Regions from separate parts of the Pseudarthrobacter defluvii genome, predicted to be linked through region 2. Evidence: riboswitches for the same ligand, from Rfam matches in the RefSeq annotation. Region 2 holds a riboswitch; each other region holds the start of a gene.
The links. A riboswitch is a leader RNA that binds a small molecule or an ion and turns the genes downstream of it on or off. The one in region 2 is predicted to bind thiamine pyrophosphate.
Positions count from the first base shown of each region.

Region 1: it holds a riboswitch for thiamine pyrophosphate, as region 2 does, so the genes downstream of both, JCQ34_RS17885 (ECF transporter S component) here and thiC (phosphomethylpyrimidine synthase ThiC) in region 2, are expected to answer to the same signal.
Region 3: it holds a riboswitch for thiamine pyrophosphate, as region 2 does, so the genes downstream of both, thiO (glycine oxidase ThiO) here and thiC (phosphomethylpyrimidine synthase ThiC) in region 2, are expected to answer to the same signal.

Region 1 covers NZ_CP066362.1:3,834,545-3,841,039, forward strand. The annotation lists gene JCQ34_RS17875 (energy-coupling factor transporter transmembrane component T family protein) at 1-442, opposite strand, end outside; gene JCQ34_RS17880 (ABC transporter ATP-binding protein) at 439-1,986, opposite strand; gene JCQ34_RS17885 (ECF transporter S component) at 1,986-2,609, opposite strand; TPP riboswitch at 2,677-2,817, opposite strand; gene JCQ34_RS17890 (iron-containing redox enzyme family protein) at 3,096-4,151, shown strand; gene JCQ34_RS17895 (CDGSH iron-sulfur domain-containing protein) at 4,223-4,486, shown strand; gene JCQ34_RS17900 (DUF4235 domain-containing protein) at 4,620-4,883, shown strand; gene mnhG (monovalent cation/H(+) antiporter subunit G) at 4,891-5,301, opposite strand; gene JCQ34_RS17910 (monovalent cation/H+ antiporter complex subunit F) at 5,291-5,569, opposite strand; gene JCQ34_RS17915 (Na+/H+ antiporter subunit E) at 5,566-6,111, opposite strand; gene JCQ34_RS17920 (Na+/H+ antiporter subunit D) at 6,108-6,495, opposite strand, start outside.
Region 2 covers NZ_CP066362.1:2,415,497-2,421,991, forward strand. The annotation lists gene JCQ34_RS11200 (VOC family protein) at 1-333, opposite strand, end outside; gene JCQ34_RS11205 (amidohydrolase family protein) at 432-1,514, opposite strand; TPP riboswitch at 1,594-1,701, shown strand; gene thiC (phosphomethylpyrimidine synthase ThiC) at 1,697-3,523, shown strand; gene JCQ34_RS11215 (alpha/beta hydrolase) at 3,520-4,254, opposite strand; gene ffh (signal recognition particle protein) at 4,358-5,941, opposite strand; gene JCQ34_RS11225 (glucose-6-phosphate dehydrogenase) at 6,026-6,495, shown strand, end outside.
Region 3 covers NZ_CP066362.1:2,751,022-2,757,516, reverse strand. The annotation lists gene JCQ34_RS12685 (DEAD/DEAH box helicase) at 1-1,435, opposite strand, end outside; gene JCQ34_RS12680 (RNB domain-containing ribonuclease) at 1,727-3,217, opposite strand; gene thiE (thiamine phosphate synthase) at 3,257-4,003, opposite strand; TPP riboswitch at 4,031-4,149, shown strand; gene thiO (glycine oxidase ThiO) at 4,143-5,456, shown strand; gene thiS (sulfur carrier protein ThiS) at 5,453-5,689, shown strand; gene JCQ34_RS12660 (thiazole synthase) at 5,694-6,495, shown strand, end outside.

The sequences.
Region 1 (6,495 bases), 1.4 Mb from region 2:
ACCTGTGCGGCAGGCGTGCTTTCTGCGCCAGCGCATCGGCGAGGTCCGTGGGATCGGTGCAGCTCATCAGGAGTACCGCCGGAAGGGCGATGGCAAAGCCGCGCAGCAAAAAGCCGATCCCCAGCTGGAGGGAACCTTCACTCATGGTCCAGATGCCGGCGTCGAGCAGGATCCTGCCGCTGTCCGGCGCCAGGATGGACGTGCTCCACCCGCCAATCGCCGCCGCAAGGATCAGCGGCCACCCCCGCTGCCACAGCAGGGACAGGGTGAGCCCGGCCAGGGGAAACAGCAGCAGCTCAAAGACCAGTGCCACGGAGGCCGAAACCCAGTCGATGGACAGGGCAAGGACGGCCGTGATGAGCAGGACCGCCGCGAATTTGCTGAGTGGATTGGCGCGGGTCAGGAGCGCGCGGTTGCCGCTGAGGGTGAGTTGCTGCCTCATGGCGCCACCGCTTCCGCAGCGGCCATGCGCAGCTCCTCGCCGCCCAGCGCCTCCGTGAATTCGGCGTCGTGGGTCACGGAAACCACCGCCGTTCCGGCGTCAAGCAGCTCGGACAGGAACGAGGCCAGCTCGGCCCAGGTGTTGGCATCCTGCCCGAAGGTGGGCTCGTCAAGGACAAGGACCTGGGGGCTGGCGGCAAGGACGGTGGCCACGGACAGCCGCCGCTTTTCACCCCCGGAGAGCGTGTAAGGGTTGGCGTCCACCAGTTGGGTGAGCCGCAGCCTCTCCAGCAGCTCGTCAACCCGGCCCTCCCCGTGGCCCAGGTGCCGGGGACCAAAGCGCAGCTCATCCAGCACCTTGCCGGTCACGAACTGGTGCTCAGGCTCCTGGAACACCGTCCCCACGCGCGAAATCAACTGCTCGGCCTTCCACCGGACCGGGTCGATGCCCGCACCGCGGCTCAGGTCCAGGGTGGCGGACACCTTTCCGGACACCGGCTCCAGGAGGCCGGCGAGGGTCAGCGCGAACGTGGACTTGCCGGCGCCGTTGGGACCGGTGATGGCCAGCGCCTGCCCGGCGCGGACCTGGGCGGCTACACCTTCCTGGACGGGGACGGGCGGGATTTTGCGGAAGCCATGGCGGCGGGAACGTTCGCGGGAGACGCCCAGCTGTTCGGCGGCCAGCAGGAGGTTGCCCGTTCCCGGCGCCGGCACCGCAGCCCGGGCCCGGGTGGCCGGGACGTACCCGGGGACCCATACCCCTGCGGTGGCGAGCATGGTCCGTGCCTCGCTGAGTACCCGGTCCGGCGGCCCGTCCAGGAGCACGGCGGGCTCGCTGGACGAGCCCGGCTGCAGGACCACGATCCGGTCCACCAAGTCCTTCCACACGGACACGCGGTGCTCCACCACCACCAGCGTGGCCCCCGTCTTGTCCAGGCAGCGCGCCACGGCGTCGCGGACTTCCAGCACCCCGTCCGGGTCCAGGTTGGCGGTGGGCTCGTCCAGCAGGATCAGCCCCGGCCGCATGGCCAGGATCCCCGCCAGCGCCAGGCGCTGCTTTTGCCCGCCGGACAGGGCCGACGTCGGGTGGTCCAGCGGGAGGTGGGACAGTCCGACGTCGGCAAGCGCCTCGTGCACGCGCGCCCAGATGGCATCCCGCGGCACGGCAAGGTTCTCGGCGCCGAAGGCGACGTCGTCCCCCACGCGCGAAAGGACCACCTGCGTCTCCGGGTCCTGCTGCATCAGGCCGGCGCGGCCACGCTGGGAGCGGGGCACGGCACCGTCAACCAGCAGCGAACCCGACTCGTCGGCGTCGCCTGCCTCGCCGTCGTCGTTGATGTCTCCCAGCACGCCGGCGAGGGCATGGAGGAGCGTCGACTTTCCGGCGCCCGAGGGGCCAAGCAGCAGCACCCGCTCGCCGGGGCGGATGTCCAGGTCAAGGGCATGGACGGCGGGCTTGGCCCTGCCGGCGTGCCGCCAGCCCCAGCCGCGGGCGGTGACGGCGGCTGGGCGGACGGGGCCGCCGGCGCCCTGGGAGGGTGCCATCAGGAGAAGACTGGCTCCGTGGCAGCCTTGCGGGAGGCGAAGGAGCTCAGGACGCCGGTGCGGGCCAGGCCGCGGGTGGCGAGCCAGGCCAGGGCACCTGCCAGGACTGCCCCGGAAATGGTGGTGAGGACGATGTAGGCGAACTTGTCCGCGCCCGAGTAGGCGATGTTCCAGCCCCACGGCGCAAAGGAGTCATTCAGGCCGCAGAAGAATCCGGCCGCGGCGCCGGCGAGCAGCGATACGGGCAGGTTGAACTTGCGGTACACGAAGATTGCGAAGATGATTTCCGCGCCGAGGCCCTGGATGAAGCCCGAGAAGAGGACCGAGGCGCCGTACTGGGAGCCCATGAGCAGTTCCCCGGTGGCGGCCACGGTTTCGCAGAACAGGGCGGCGCCGGGCTTGCGGATGATGAGCATGCCCAGCACGCCCGGGATCATCCATCCGCCGGCCAGCAGCCCGGTGAGGGGTGGGTAGGCGGCGTTCATGGGGGCCGACAGCGCTGCCGCGCCCTGGTCCCACGCCCAGAAGATGACGCCGCCGGCGATGGCCACCAGCGCAGCCACCACGATGTCCACGACGCGCCAGGACCTGCTGGTGGTCTTCTTGATTGCTGCAGTGCTCATGTGATCCTCCTGGGAAACAGGAGGGGAAAGTGGACCCGGCTGACGGCCCGTTGCCGTGCAGCCGCGACACTTTGAGAACTCGACTCCCTTGCGCCGGTACTAACCGGATCAGGTTCGAGGGTCTGCGGCTGTCCGCACTCTCAGCGCCCACCTGCGGTGCCCGGCTTGTGCCAGGATGCCCGACGGCGGCGCTCCCCTGTCGTTTTTAGTGTTGCTTTTTGGTTTGGGTAAGGCTTGTGATTGCCCTTCCGGGCGTGCTCCAGTTTACACCGGCCGGCGCAGGATTGAGGGCTGCGGGCGCCAAGCGGACCGGATGTGACCGGCCGCTTTGTGATGGCGTGACGCCTGGAGGTCAGTGCGCTTAGCTTTTATTAGTAATCATGCTTACTATGTTGTCTCCCGGGTTTCGAGGAGGACGGGCATGGGACTCACCATGGGCGGCCCCCCGTTCGTTCCCGTCAGCAGTGCGGCAGACCAAGGAGCACCATGAGAATCCCGGAACCCAGAGGACCCGTCAGCAGCGCACTGTTCCAGGTCCTGGCGCAGGCTCCGGACACCGCCGGGCCGGGCCTGGACGGGCTGTACTCCCTGGTGGTGCGGCAGCTGGCCGGGTCCGGCGACATCATCTCCGACGAGGACATCCAACTTTCGCTTTTCTGCCTTTACGAACTCCATTACTCCGGCCTGGACGGCGTTTCAGACCTCTGGGAATGGGAGCCGGCGCTGATCAGCGTCCGGCGGTTGATCGAGGAACCCTTCGAAGCGGCACTGCGCGCTGCCGCGTACCAAACCGCCGGGAACTTCGAACTGCCCGGCGGGGTTGCCATGACCAGCGACGCGGTTGCCGACGTCCTCTTTGGCCTGGCCGCCACGGATACCGGTCCCAGCGTGTCCCGCTACGTGGCCAGGAAAGCCACACTGGACCAGCTCAAAGAGTTCCTGGTCCACAAGTCCATGTACCAACTGAAGGAAGCCGATCCGCACACATGGGCCATTCCGCGGCTCAGCGGCCGGCCGAAGGCGGCCCTGGTGGAAATCCAGGCGGACGAATACGGCGGCGGCCGGCCTGAGCGGATGCACAGCGCGCTGTTTGCCCGGACCATGCGCGGCCTGGGCCTGGACGACAGCTACGGCGCCTACGTGGACGCCGTACCGGCGGTCTCCCTGGCTTCGGTCAACCTCATGTCGCTCTGCGGCCTGAACCGGCGGCTCCGCGGTGCCATCACCGGGCACCTGGCAATCTACGAAATGACGTCCTCCCAGCCCAACCGCTTCTACGGCAACGGATTCCGCCGGCACGGCTTCGGCCCGGAAATCACGCACTACTTTGACGAGCACGTGGAGGCCGACGCCGTCCACGAACAGATCGCCGGACGCGACCTCGCCGGCGGCCTGGTGGAAGCTGAACCCCAACTGCTGGCCGACGTCCTGTTCGGGGCCACGGCCGTCATGGCCATCGACAGCCGCCTTTCCGCCCACCTGATGTCGTCCTGGGAAGCCGGGCAGACTTCACTCCGGGCGGCCGTGCCGGCGGCAGCGTGACAGGCGCCGCCGCGGCAGGGCCAGGGCGTCCCGGGCCGGCCAGAAACAACAACGATGGATGCGGTGCAGGCATGAGCCTGGAACAGCAGGGAACAGGAGCCGACATGGACCAGGTACACGAGGAGCAGGAACCTGCCGCGAGCTCGATCGTGGTTTGCCCGGACGGGCCACTCATTGTCCGGGGCGAATTTGAGATCGTCACCCCATCCGGCGGTGCCGTGCCCCGGGAGCGGAAAACGGTGGCCTTGTGCCGGTGCGGGGCGTCCGCCATCAAGCCCTACTGCGACGGCACGCACAAGATGATCAAGTTCCGCACCGAGCCCCAGGCCACCTAGCCAGCCGGCGGGCTAGCCAGTTCAACAAGCCCCGCCGGCCGGCCACGCCCTTGCCCCGACTCTTGCCGGGACCGCGACGGGTGTACGGCTAGGCTGGAGGCAGTCCGTTTTCCGTCCGCAAGGAGTATTAGGAATGAACCTTCTCATCAAGCTGCTCGGGACCGGGGTGAGCCTCGGCGCAGGCCTGGCCGGCACCAAGCTGGTCAACACCATCTGGGAAAAGACCACCGGACAGAAGCCGCCCACCGGCAAGCACGAGGATGTCCCCACCAGCCTACGTTCGGCGTTGACCTTTGCACTGATCTCGGCATCGGTCAGCGCCATCATCCAGGTCCTGGCAAACCGCGGCACCCAGCGCGCCATTGCCCGGTTCGCCAAGACCCAGGACATCGTCTAGCTCTTCCTTAGCGTTGCCGGCCGTCGTCGGGGCTGTCCTTCCGGGCAGCCTCGGCGGCGGCTTTTTGCACCACGGCCTCCAGCTCATCGGCGGTGAGCAGCTCCCGGTGCAGGTGCTTGGTCCGGTAGCCCGCGCGGCCCACCATGTGCGCGGATACGGGCACCGTCAGCAGCTGGAAGATCCAGGCCACCACCAGCACCGGCCACACCCACCATGTCCGCATCTGCAGCCCAATCGCGGCCAGCAGCAGGAACAGGCCCAGGACCTGCGGCTTGGTGGCCGCGTGCATGCGGCTCAGCAGGTCCGGGAAACGGAGCAGGCCGATCGCGGCGCCCAGGGACATGAGCGCCCCCACCACCATGAACACGGCCGACACAAGGTCGATCCAGGCGTCAGGGCCCGAAAAGTCAGGATTCATCAGGCTTCACCCTCCGGTCCGCCACGAACCTGGCCACCGTCACGGACCCGATGAAGCCGATGACGGAGATGGCCACCACCAGCATCAGGTTGTTCAGGTGCCGGTTCACGGCCATGTCGATGCACAGCGCCCCGCCCAGGATGGCCAGCAGCACGTCGGTGGCGAGCACCCGGTCCAGCAGCGAAGGTCCGCGGGCGATCCGGATGATGGCTGCGGCCGCGGCCAGCGAAAAGATGACGGCTGTAACAGCCAGGACTACGTTCATCATGCGGCGGCCTCCATGCGGACGGCTTCAAGTTCTTCCCGGCTGCCCATGATGCGGATCAGGCCGGCCTCAATGGACCGCACCTCGTTCCGCAGGCCCTCCACGTCTTCCGGGGAAGTGATGTTCAGTGCGTGCAGGTAGAGGGTGGAGGTGGAGCGGTCCACCTCCACCACCAGCGACCCCGGGATGAGGGAAATGACATGCCCGGTGGCGGTGACGATCAGGTCCTGGTGGCTGCGCAGCCGTACGGCGACGACGGCGTTGGTCACCTTGGACCCGCGGACCGTTGCGAGGTAGAGCACCTGGCCGCTGGCCACCACCACCTTCCACAGGAACACCAGGGCAAAGGGCACGGCGTAAAGGATGTTGAACCGGCCGCTGAGCTCCACGGGCGGAAGGTAGAAGAGCCGGGCCACGCCTACGGCCAGCAGGGCACCGAACAGGAGGTTGCCGGGGCTGAAATCCTGCCAGAGGGCACCCCATACAATTACCAGCCAAACCAGGAGCGGCAGTTCCTGGCGCAGGGAAATGCGTTTGCGGCTCATCGCGCTCCTCCCCCGGTGCTTGCGCTTGTCCCGCCCATGGCTCCCGGTACGGCGGTGCCCTCTCCCAGGACCGCGTGGATGTATGGGGTGCGGTCGAGCATGTCCCGGGCTGCCCGGTCCGAAAGACTGAACAGCGGCCCGGCGAACACGGTCAGGGCGACACCCAGGACCACCAGGCCCGCCGTGGAACCCACCATGGTGCGCGGCAGGAGCGTCACCGTGTTGTTGACCTTGGCCCCGGGGCCGGACACCCTCGCCGCGGGACTGGCAAGGAGCACCGGATCCGGATGCTCGGCGTCGGTGGGGCGGCGCCAGAAGGCGCGGTTCCAGACCCTGGCGATGGCCAGCAGCGTCAGCAGGCTGGTGACCACCCCGCCGATCACC
Region 2 (6,495 bases):
GTCGGCGCTGCCGGTGAAGGACCGCGGCTCATACTGGGCGGCCGTGGCGACGGTGGCGGCCAGGGAAGCCTGGTCCTCGAACAGCAGCGCCGTGTGGAACAGGCCCGCCTCTCCCCTGCCGGGAAGGTGCAGCCCGGGCGCCGGCGCCAGGTGGACCAAGGGAGTGCCGAGGCGGCCAAGGTAGAGCCCGCCGTCCTGTTCGGCCACCACCTCGAGTCCCAATGCGCGCTGGTAGTAGTCGGTCATGAGCTTCATGTCGCCCACCTTGAGCATCACAGTGCCCATGGCGAGGTCGGCAGGAAGCAGATCCCGGCTGGTGGCTGCTGAGGTCATTGAAGGCTCCTTGTGTTGGAGGCCGTCCCGTTGGCGGCCTGTCACATATTAAAATTACTTGAAGCTTCAATTTATTCCAAGTTCCCGGGCCCTTCCGGTCAGCGGACGACGCGGCCTCCCAGCACCACGTGTTCCAGGCCCTTGATAGTTTCCGGTACGGCCCGCGGGTCTTCCCGGCACACCACGACATCGGCCCGCGCCCCTTCGGCCAGGCCGTCTGACCCCAGCCACGCGCGGGCTGCCCAGCAACCTGCATCCAGTGCTGCTGCCATTGGCAGGCCGGCGCTGTGCAGGGCCAGGATCTCGTCCGCGATCCTGCCGTGCCGGATCACGCTGCCGGCGTCGGTGCCGGCGAAGATGCGCACGCCAGCTGCGTAGGCTTCCGCCACGCGTTCCAGCCGGCGTTCCCACAGGGCACGCATGTGGGCGGCGTACCGGGGGAACTTTGCATCCGCCTGTGCGGCGATGTCCGGGAAGGTGGCGATGTTGACCAGCGTGGGCACGATCGGCACGCCCTGTTCGGCAAACCGGGGCAGGTGCCGCGGCAGGAGCCCGGTGGCGTGCTCGATGCAGTCGATGTCCGCGTCCAGCATCTGGTCCAGTGTGTCCTCGGCGAAACAGTGCGCTGTCACGCGCGCACCTTCGTCATGCGCTGCCTGGACGGCATCCCGTACGACGGCGGCGGGAAAGGAAGGCGCCAGGTCGCCGGCGCTTCGGTCAATCCAGTCTCCTACGAGCTTGACCCAGCCGTCGCCGTCGCGCGCCTGCTTGCGGACGGCCTCCACGAGGCCCTCCGGCTCCACCTCCTCAGCGAAGCCGCGCAAATAGCGGCGCGTCCGCGCCACGTGGCGCCCGGCACGGATCAGTATGGGGAAGTCCCGGCCGCCCTGCATCCAGCGGGTATCGGCCGGCGAGCCGGCGTCGCGGACCAGCAGGGTTCCGGCGTTGAGGTCGGCCAGCGCCTGCTCCTCAGCAGTGGCGGCGTCAACGGGGCCGGCCGGGCCCAGCCCGATGTGGCAGTGCGCGTCAACGAACCCCGGCAGTACCCAGCCATGAAGGACCCTGCCCGGCTCCGTCTCAGGCCGGGTGAAGGTGAGGCTCCCGTCCACGGACCAAAGCCCGTTCCGGACGCTGTCCGGTCCGGTAAGGACCGGACCGCGGAATTCAATGACTTCTGGCATAAGGACTTCCTTTCGCTGCCCGGACAGGCTACACCCGGGAATGTGACAAGGCAGTTCCAGCGGCCTGTGGTAGCTTCGTTCCTGACCACACGGGTGCCCCTGCAGGGGCTGAGATCGGGCTGACGCGGCCTGCGACCGTTGAACCTGTCCGGGTAATGCCGGCGAAGGAAGTGAGTATTCCCTTGAGTACGCAAAATACCCAGTTGAACCCTGCCCAAATCCAGGCCGAAGCAGCGGCGGACGGTCAGTCAGCCCTCCAGGTGACCCAATCCCTGAAGTCGCATTCGTTGGCCTTCATTGAAGATGCCGGCGCCGGAATCCGGGTGCCGGTCACGGAGATTTCCCTTGAGCCGTCCCCCAACGGCCGGCCCAACAAACCGTTCCGGACCTACCGGACGGCGGGACCGGGCAGCGACCCCGTCCGCGGCCTTCAGCCCTTCCGCTCCGAGTGGATCGCGGCACGCGCGGACACCGAGCCGTACACCGGCAGGCAGCGCAACCTGCTCGACGACGGCCGCTCGGCTGTCCGCCGCGGTGCCGCCTCCGCGGAGTGGCAGGGTGGGCAGCCGGTGCCCCGCCGCGCCGTCGACGGCCACACCGTGACGCAGATGCACTACGCCCGGCAGGGAATCATCACCCAGGAGATGCGCTTCGTGGCGCTGCGCGAAAACTGCGATGTGGAACTGGTGCGGAGTGAGCTCGCGGCGGGCCGCGCGATTATCCCCAGCAACATCAACCACCCGGAGTCCGAGCCGATGATCATCGGCAAGGCGTTCCTGGTGAAGATCAACGCCAACATCGGCAACTCGGCAGTCACCAGCTCGATCGCTGAGGAGGTGGACAAGCTGCAGTGGGCCACGCAGTGGGGCGCCGACACTGTGATGGATCTGTCCACCGGCGATGACATCCACACCACGAGGGAATGGATCATCCGCAACTCCCCTGTCCCCATCGGCACCGTGCCCATCTACCAGGCGCTGGAAAAGGTCAACGGCGAGGCCAACGCCCTGACGTGGGAAATCTTCCGGGACACCGTGATCGAACAGTGCGAACAGGGTGTGGACTACATGACCATCCACGCCGGCGTGCTGCTGCGCTACGTTCCCCTGACAGCCAACCGGGTGACGGGCATCGTCTCGCGCGGCGGCTCCATCATGGCCGGCTGGTGCCTGGCCCACCACCGGGAGAACTTCCTGTACACGCACTTCGACGAGCTATGCGAAATCTTCGCCAAATACGACGTCGCCTTCTCGCTGGGCGACGGCCTCCGCCCCGGTTCGACGGCTGACGCCAACGACGCCGCCCAGTTCGCGGAGCTGGACACGCTCGCCGAGCTGACGCAGCGGGCGTGGGAGTACGACGTGCAGGTGATGGTGGAAGGACCTGGCCACGTTCCCTTCCACCTGGTCCGCGAGAACGTGGAGCGGCAGCAGGAGCTGTGCAAGGGCGCTCCGTTCTACACACTGGGGCCGCTGGTGACCGACGTTGCCCCCGGCTATGACCACATCACCTCCGCCATCGGTGCCACCGAGATTGCCCGGTACGGGACCGCAATGCTCTGCTACGTCACCCCGAAGGAACACCTGGGCCTGCCCAACAAGGACGACGTGAAGACCGGCGTGATCACCTACAAGATCGCCGCTCACGCGGCAGACCTCGCCAAGGGCCATCCGGGGGCGCACGAACGGGACGACGCACTGTCCAAGGCCCGCTTCGAGTTCCGCTGGCGCGACCAGTTCGCGCTGTCCCTGGATCCCGTCACTGCCGAGGCCTTCCACGACGAGACCCTGCCGGCGGAGCCTGCCAAGACGGCACATTTCTGTTCCATGTGCGGGCCGAAGTTCTGTTCCATGCGGATCAGCCAGGACATCCGGGACGAATTCGGCTCAGCGGAGGCCCAGGCGGCGCTCGCCGGTGTGGCGTCGGGGATGCGGGAGAAGAGCGAGGAGTTCCTGGCTGCGGGCGGCAAGGTGTACCTGCCGGAGCCTCGGGTTCCCGCGGAAAGCTAGGACGCCCGGGCCGGCTGGCTTCGGCTGACCCCGGCGATGAACTGCCGGATGGCCCGGTCGCCGTCCGGCGAGTCCTGGGGCCGGTGCCCTCCCGCGGCAACGTGGTGCAGGGCACCGGTCTCACGCAGGTAGCCGGCGATTTCCTCGTACAGCGGTTCCCATCCCCCGGTCAACACCAGCGTGGGTACGCCGGGAACGATGTGGAGCGGTGCTTCCCACGACGGTGCCTGAAGCCGGAGCCTGCGGGCAGACCGCTTCTCCTCCGTCGTGGCGGGCTGCTGGAGGTCCGTGGCGTAGACCCGCCGCACGAATTCGCGCTGGAAGTCTTCGTCGCTGAGCTGGTGGCGCACGTCGAAGAGGGGCTGCATCAGGCTGATGTGGGCGGCTGTGGCCGGCAGTTCCGCGGTCAGCGAGAGGCACGCCGGTTCCACCAGGGTCAAGGAAAAGACCAGGTCCGGGCGTTCGACAGCGGCGATCATGGCGGCGATGGCCCCTTGGGAGTGGGCCACCACGTGACCGCCGGCGGCGCCGCGCCCATCGTCGGCCAGCGACCGCAGGATGATGGCGGCATCTTCCGCAAAGGAGGACTCCAAGGGCTCCGCGACGGCGTCATAGCCATGCCGGCGGAGGAACAGGGCGTCGTAGGCCAATGCCATGCCGTGCTGGCGGGGCCATGCAGCGGCGCCAAAGGCTCCGGCGCCGTGCACGAACACTACCCTCTGCTTGAACATGTCCCAACCCTATTCCACGGTGCCGACATCCCAACGAAGAAGCGCCAGGTGTCGCCTTGAACGGTCAAGACGGCCCCTGGCGCTTCCTGATTGCGTGAAACTGCTACTTTCCCAGGAACTTGTCGAAGCCCTTGGGGAGGTTCAGCTGGGAGGGATCGAACTCGCCACTTTGCTGGCCGAAGGCGGCCCCGGTGGGCAGTGCCTTGGCAGCATTGGCGCGGCGGGCTTCGGCTTCCTTGCGCTCCTGCGCCGCCTTGGCCGGGTTGCCGGACTTTGCCTTCTTCTTGGGCGCATTCTTGGCGTTCTTCCGCGCACCGCCGCCGGCTCCTGGCATGCCGGGCATCCCGGGCATTCCCGGCATGCCGCCCTGGGCCATCTTCTTCATCATCTTCTGGGCCTGTGCAAAGCGCTCCAGCAGGCCGTTGACCTCGGACACGTGGACGCCCGAACCACGGGCGATGCGGGCGCGGCGCGAGCCGTTGATGATCTTCGGGGCAAGCCGCTCGTGCGGGGTCATGGACCGGACAATCGCCTCGACACGGTCGATCTCCCGCTCGTCGAACTGCTCCAGCTGCTGCCGGATGTTCTGCGCGCCCGGCATCATCATGAGCATCTTCTTCATGGAGCCCATGTTGCGGATCTGCTGCATCTGGGCCAGGAAGTCCTCAAGGGTGAAGTCTTCCTGGTCGGCGAACTTCTTCGCCATCCGGGCGGCTTCATCCTTGTCCCAGGCCTTTTCAGCCTGTTCGATGAGCGTGAGGATGTCGCCCATGTCCAGGATGCGCGAGGCCATCCGGTCCGGGTGGAAGAGCTCGAAGTCGTCCAGGCCTTCGCCGGTGGAGGCGAACATGACCGGCTTGCCGGTGACCGACGCGACTGACAGCGCGGCACCACCGCGGGCATCGCCGTCGAGCTTGGACAACACAATGCCGGTGAAGTTCACGCCTTCGTCGAAGGCGAGGGCCGTGTTCACGGCGTCCTGGCCGATCATGGAGTCGATCACGAACAGGACTTCGTTGGGCACGATGGCGCGGCGGATCTGGCGGGCCTGCTCCATCATGCCGGCGTCCACGCCAAGGCGGCCTGCGGTGTCGACGATCACCACATCGTGCAGCTTCTGGCGTGCTTCCTCGACGCCGGCACGTGCCACGGCGACCGGGTCACCGGCAGGCTGGTCCAGCTCCGTGGAGGTGGCGCCCGGGTGCGGTGCGAACACCGGGACATTGGCGCGCTGGCCCACCACCTGGAGCTGGGTAACGGCGTTGGGGCGCTGGAGGTCGCAGGCCACCAGCATGGGGCTGTGGCCCTGGGCCTTCAGCCACTTGGACAGCTTGCCCGCGAGGGTGGTCTTGCCGGCACCCTGAAGGCCGGCAAGCATGATGATGGTGGGGCCGTTCTTGGCCAGCCTGATGCGCCGGGTCTCGCCGCCGAGGATCTCCTGGAGTTCCTCGTTGACGATCTTGACGATCTGCTGGCTGGGGTTCAGCGCGGCAGAGACCTCCGCACCCAGGGCCCGTTCGCGGACCCGTCCCGTGAATTCACGGACCACCGGTACGGCGACGTCCGCGTCCAGGAGGGCACGGCGGATCTCGCGGACGGTGGCATCAACATCGGCCTCCGTGAGGCGGCCCTTGCCGCGGAGATTCTTGAAGGTTGCTGTCAACCGGTCAGAGAGTGAATTGAACACGCGCCGTGAACTTCTTTCAGGAGATGATCGGGACTCGACTATCTAGGGTATCAAGTCAGGCACCTAAGGTGGCATGCTGGCGAAATGACGAGCCAAACAACTGTCAAGACCCTGCTCATCCTCGGCGCCTCGGGCGACCTCACCGGCCGCCTCCTCCTGCCGGGCCTGGCGCGGCTGGTTGCGGCCGGCCGGGCCGCGGGCCTCAGCCTGGTGGGGGCCGGTTCAGACCCATGGACGCCCGAACAGTGGCGGGAGCGGGTCCAGTCATCGTTCGCGGCGGCAGCCGGGGCAGCGGATGAGCCGGGCAAGGAAGCCCTGGAGTTGCTGCAGAAGGAGACGGTGTACCACCAGGTGGATGTCACGGCCAAGGGCGCCCTGGCAGGACTGCTTGGCGGCCTTGAAGGCCCGGTGGCCGTGTACTTCGCTCTTCCGCCCCGGATCAGCCAGCTGGCGTGCGAAACGCTTCAGCCCGGGGAGGTTCCGGCCGGTACCCGGCTGGTGATGGAGAAGCCTTTCGGCTCCAGCGAGGAGTCCGCACGCTCCCTCAACCAGAC
Region 3 (6,495 bases), 340 kb from region 2:
CCCGGTCCTGGTCGCGCGAGCGGCCTGAGTCCCGGCCGCCGCGGGTGTTCTTCTTGCCAGTCTCGCCGAGATCCTCGAGCACCTCGGCGTCGACGCCGGCCAGCGTCCGCTTGTCGCGGGGCAGGCGGCCCTTGGTGCCCTCGGGAATATCCAGGTCCGTGTACAGGTGCGGGGAGGATGAGTAGGTTTCCACGGGCTCCGGGACGCTGAGGCCCAGTGCCTTGTTGATCAGCGCCCAGCGCGGCATGTCGTCCCAGTCCACGAACGTGACTGCGGTGCCCTTGTTGCCGGCGCGGCCGGTGCGGCCCACCCGGTGCAGGTAGATCTTCTCGTCTTCCACGCACTGGTAGTTGACCACGTGGGTGACGTCCTCGACGTCGATCCCGCGGGCGGCAACGTCCGTGGCTACCAGGACGTCCACCTTGTTGTTGCGGAACGCCCGCAGCGCCTGTTCACGGGCGCCCTGGCCCAGGTCCCCGTGGAGGGCGGCGGCGGCGAAGCCGCGGTCCACCAGTTCCTCGGCCACCTTGGCGGCGGTGCGCTTGGTCTTGGTGAAGATGATGGTCCGCCCGCGGCCGCGTGCCTGCAGGATGCGTGCCACCACTTCGGTCTTGTCCATGCTGTGCGCACGGTAGATCAGCTGGCGAATGTCCCGCTTGGTCAGGCCCTCGTCCTCCGGATCCGCTGCGCGGATGTGGGTGGGCTGGGTCATGTACCGGCGGGCCATGGCGATGACGGGGCCGGGCATCGTGGCGGAGAACAGGAGTGTCTGGCGGACGGCGGGGGTGGCGGCGATCAACGTCTCCACATCCGGCAGGAAGCCCAGGTCCAGCATTTCGTCGGCTTCGTCAAGGACCACGATCTTGACGTTCTTCAGGCTCAGGTGCTTCTGCTTGTAGAGGTCGATCAGCCGGCCGGGGGTGCCAACCACTACCTCGACGCCCTGCTTCAGGGACTCGACCTGGGGTTCGTACGCGCGGCCACCGTAGATGGTGGTGATCCTGGCATTGCGCTTGCGCGACGCGGTCTGGAGGTCGCTGGCCACCTGTACCGCCAGTTCACGGGTGGGAACGATGACCAAGGCCTGTGGGGCACCCGGCACGGCCAGTTTGGCGTAGCCGGGGTCGTCCTGGCCGATGACACGCTGGAGCGCCGGGATGCCAAAACCGAGGGTCTTGCCGGTGCCGGTCTTGGCCTGGCCAATGATGTCGTGGCCGCCCAGGGCCACCGGCAGGGTCATGGCCTGGATGGGGAAGGGGTGCGTGATCCCGGCGTCGGCCAGGGACTCCACGATGTCTTCGCGGACGTTGTAGTCGGCAAAGGACTTCTCGGCGATCTCGTGCGGCGTCTCGTCCGAGATGATGGTCTCTTCCGGTTCGATGGTCTCGGTACCGGACACGTCGCTCAGAAGCTGGTGGGTATGCAATTCACTCACAGGGGAGTTTCCTTATTCATTTAGGCATTGGCGCTGCCTGCTCAACGGGCCGGCCAAGGCTGGCCGCTCCGGAGCACGCTCTGGCGCGAAAGCGATTCCAGTGGAAGCCGATCGCGGGCTATCTAATGCTGGCACTGGGGACCAGCGGGCAAATCTCAAGATCGCGTAGGGGCGGGCTTGTTGGTTTCAAATGGAGGAAATCAACGACCGGGCATCCAGTTCTACCCCTCCAGTCTAGCCGCATGGGTGCGGAAACACGCTTTCGGCCCGCCTGCGGCGTCCGCTGGTTCCTCAGCAAACGAGTTCGAAGTGGATCTCCCGGGTGGTGATGTCCGAGGACACCAGCCGGACCCGTACCTTGGTGCCGGATTCCAATTCGCCGGCGCAGCGCGCGGTCACCGCGGGTTCTGCGATCTGGATGATCCCGGAGCTTCCGTTGCCGTTCTTCGCATTGCCGTTGCCATTTTTCCCGTTGCTTCCACTGCCGTTCTGCGGCTTGGACCCGGAGATTACGATCGCGTCGAACTCCTGCCCGATGTGGTTCAGCAGCAGGGCCGCCTCCACGGTGTCCAGGGCCAGGCGTTCCATCCGGGACGCCAGCTGGTCCGATCCCGCCATGATGCCAGGCAGCAGCGGCAGGGCTTCGCGTGCCCAGCCGGGAACATCGCCGCCATTGCTCAGGGCCTCGCAGATGACCAGGACGAAGCGGTCCACCAAGCGGCGCAGCGGCGCGGTGGTGTGGGCATACGCCGCGCCGATGGCGGACTGGATCCCATCCTCGGGGACGGTTCCGTCAAAGGCGGTGTAGGAGGCTCCGCGGAACAGCATGCCTGCCGAATGCATGATGGCCAGCTGCCTCGGGTCGGTGGGATCCAGTGACCGCAGGTATTCGCCGTAGCTGACTTCGCCGTCCCACGGCCTGCCCAGCACCTCGGTCTGCAGCCGGAAATGCCTCAGGGACCGTTCATCCGGGGCCGGCATAGTTCGCAGGATGCCCACCTTGCCCTCCAGCATGAGCTCCGCCGCCGCCATCCCGGTCATCAACGAAATCTGCGCGTTCCAGTCCTCCACGGGAAGCTGCGGAACGGCGTCAATCCGGTAGCCGCCGTCGGGCAGTTGGACGATCTCCTGTTCGGGCATGTTGAGGCTGGCGCCTTCACGCGCCCGCTCCAGTGCCACCCGCTTCAGGCCCACCTCGCGGAGCAGATGGAGCACGGGGGAGGCCGTCCCGGCGTCGAGGTCTGCCTGGGCGCCCTTGTAGCTGAGCTTGTCACGGCTGCGGACCCGCGCCCGGCGGACGCCCACTGTCAGGACGGTTGCTTCGCCGTCGAGAGTGAAATCCCATACGAAGGCAGAACACTCCTGGCCGGGCAGCAGGCTCCCGGCCCCTTCGCTGATGACTTCCGGGTGCAGCGGGATCCGGCCGTCCGGTGCGTAGAACGTCTGTCCGCGCCGCCGCGTCTCGGCGTCCAGGGGACCTCCCGGCGCAACGAAGGCCGGAACATCGGCGATCGCGTACATCACGCGGTAGCCGTCCCCGTCCAATTCGATGAACACCGCCTGGTCCAGGTCCGTGGAGGACGCCGGGTCGATAGTGACAAACTCGACGGCGGTCAGGTCGTAGGACGGCAGTTGCAGCGCCGCCACGGCGGCCAGGGCGTCTTCCACGGCTTCGGCGGGATAGGGGCCGGGAAGTTCAAGTTCCGTCCGCAGCAGGCCCAGCGCCTCTTCCAAGGCATTCTTGTGGTCGTGAACGTTGGGAGCCAGCCGATGATGTGACACAAAATTCAGCGTAGCCCCAAGTTCCGCGATTAAGCAGGCTCAGGAGCCGGCGGCGTCCAGCGCGTCGAGGAGGGAGGCAGCAGCTGCGGCGGGATCAGGGGCTTCGGTGATGGCGCGGACCACCACGATCCTGCGCGCACCCGCCTCCGCCACCTGGTGGACGTTGCCGTGGTCGATGCCGCCAATGGCAAACCAGGGCACGGGATCGGCAGCCTGCCGGGACGCCCCGGCTGCGTACTTCACCAGTTCGGGACCGACGGCGGCCCTGCCGGGTTTGGTGGGGGTGGCCCAGACCGGACCCACGCAGAAGTAGTCCAGCCCGGAGGGGCCGGCGGTTGCGGCCAGGGCGGCATCCACCTGTTCGGTGGTGTGGCTGGAAAGTCCGATGGCGGCGTTGCCGTTGACCAGAGTGCGTGCTGCCGCCAGCGGCAGGTCCTTCTGGCCAATGTGGAACACGGGGGCCCCGGAAAGCACGGCGATGTCGGCGCGGTCATTGACCGCCCACAGCTTGCCGTGCCGGACCGCCACTTCCTTCAGCACCGCCAAGAGGTCCAGTTCCTCGGCGGCTTCGATGGTCTTGTCACGCAGCTGGATGATGTCCACGCCGCCGGCAAACGCCGCGTCCACGAACTCCGCAAAGTCGCCGCGGTCCCGCCGCGCATCGGTGCAGAGGTACAGGCGCGCCTTGAGGGCCTCGCTGTCGCGGGCATTGACAACCTCGGCACTGGCAACTCCGCCGGCCGGAGCATGGGAACCTGCGGGAAAGGATGAGGTGGTCGCATTCATGCCTGCAAGCCTAGTTCCTCTAAACTGGGGAGGTACTGCGGGAGCCCGCGGCAGCTGTCACAAAGCGCCGGGCTGAGAGGGCGTCAGAGCCGACCGCTTGACCTGATCCGGTTAATGCCGGCGTAGGGAAGGAACCCAGATGCATACCCCCGGCACCGCTCAGCCCGCATCCGTTGACGCGTCCATCCCCTCCACCCTTCGTGCCGACGTCGCCGTCATTGGCGGGGGAGTGGTGGGACATGGCATCGCCTGGGAATTGCAGCGTTCCGGACGCTCCGTCGTCCTCATCGACGATGCGCCGGGCGCCGGCGCCAGCTGGGCCGCGGCCGGCATGTTGGCCCCGGTGAGCGAACTGCACTACCAGGAGGAGGACCTCCTGGAACTCATGCTGGACGCATCGTCACGGTGGCCGGCGTTCGCTGCCGGTGTCACCGATGCATCGGGGGCGGATTCCGGATACCTCACGACGCCGACACTCGCCGTGGGTGCCGACGCCGCCGACCGCCGCGCGCTGATGGACCTGCGCACAGTTCAGCAGGCGAGCGGCCTGGCCGTGGAACCCCTGACCGTGCGGGAGGCCCGCAAACGCGAACCCCTCCTCAGCCCTGCCATCGCCTGTGCCCTCGACACCCCGGCGGACCACCAGGTGGATCCCCGCCGGTTGGTGGCGGCCCTGCGGCAGGCCCTGGCCCGCGCCGCCCAGGAGTTGCCTGGCCTGGTCGTGGCCGGTGCGGTGGACGGGTATGCCGTGCCGAAACGGGCAGCCGGGCTGATGTGGGAAGGCGGAACGGTCGCCGGCGTCCGGCTCGCCGGTGGCGGTGCCGTCCTGGCAACAGAAACCGTGGTGGCCAACGGCCTGCAGTCAGGCGCGCTCGCGGACCTGCCCCGTGGCCTCGAACTGCCGCTGCGGCCCGTCCACGGGGACATCCTCCGCCTTGCGGTTCCCCGGCACCTCCAGCCCCTGGTGACAGCAACGGTGCGGGGCCTGGTCCACGGAGTCCCGGTCTACATCGTCCCGCGGCAGGACGGGACCGTGGTGATTGGAGCCACCCAGCGCGAGGACGCCCTGTCCGATGCCGTCAGCGCCGGCGGCGTCTACCAGCTACTGCGCGATGCCCAGGCCCTGGTGCCCGCCGTCGCCGAACTCGAATTGCTGGAGTGCACCGCCCGTGCCCGCCCCGGAACCCCGGACAATGCACCGCTGCTGGGGCGGGTGCCGGTGGACCTGGCCTTAGGAAGCGAAGGATCCGGAGCGGATTCCGGTCACGTCCCGGGGCTCATCATCGCCACCGGGTTCTTCCGTCACGGCGTCCTCCTCACACCTGCGGCAGCAGCAATTTGCGCGGAACTGCTGGACGGAAAAGCCGACCCCCGCTGGGCACCCTTCAGCCCCGACCGGTTCTCCAGGCCGGCACCGGCGGCAAAAGACACCGATATCAAGGAGACAGCGTGAACATCACCCTCAACGGCAACCCGCACACGGTGGCGAACGGCGCCTCCATCACCACGCTCGTCAGCCAGGTCACCGGACGCCCGCTGGCTGACAACGGGCAGGCGACGGACGGTGGGAAACTGGGCGTCGCCGTCGCCCATAACGCCCAGGTGGTGCCGCGCAGCCAATGGTTCGCCACGGTGCTCGCCGAGGGCGACGACATCGAACTCGTTACAGCAGTACAGGGAGGCTGACGCCATGACCGAAACCAGCACCATCAACCCCGCCGGGAACACAGGTGCCGCCGACGCCCTGGTGATTGACGGCGTCGCCCTCGGCTCCCGCCTCATCATGGGCACCGGCGGGGCGCCCAGCCCGGACGGCCTGGGCGCAGCGCTCCTGGCCTCCGGCACTGCCCTGACCACCGTGGCCATGCGTCGTTACTCAACCGCCGAAACCGGCTCGCTGTTCCAGCTGCTGGTGGACCACGGGATCCGGGTGCTGCCCAACACCGCCGGTTGCTTCACCGCCAGGGACGCGGTCCTCACGGCGGAACTGGCCCGCGAAGCCCTGGAAACCGACTGGGTGAAACTGGAGGTCATCGCCGACGAACAGACCCTCCTGCCCGACGCCGTGGAGCTCGTGGAGGCCACGGAGCAACTGGTCAACCGCGGCTTCAAGGTCTTCGCCTACACCAACGACGACCCCGTGCTTGCCCTGCGGCTCGAAAACCTCGGCGCCACCGCCGTGATGCCCCTGGGCGCCCCGATCGGGACCGGCCTGGGGATCCTGAACCCGCACAACATCGAGCTCATCGTTTCGCGCGCATCGGTTCCGGTGGTCCTGGACGCCGGTATCGGTACGGCGTCCGACGCCGCCCTTGCCATGGAGCTGGGCTGTGACGCCGTACTGCTGGCCACGGCCGTGACGCGCGCGCAGAACCCGGCCCTCATGGGCGAGGCATTCAAGCACGCTGTGATCGCGGGCAGGATGGCCAGGGCAGCGGGCCGGATTCCCCGCCGGGAGCACGCCCTTGCGTCGTCGGCTATGGAGGGCCGGG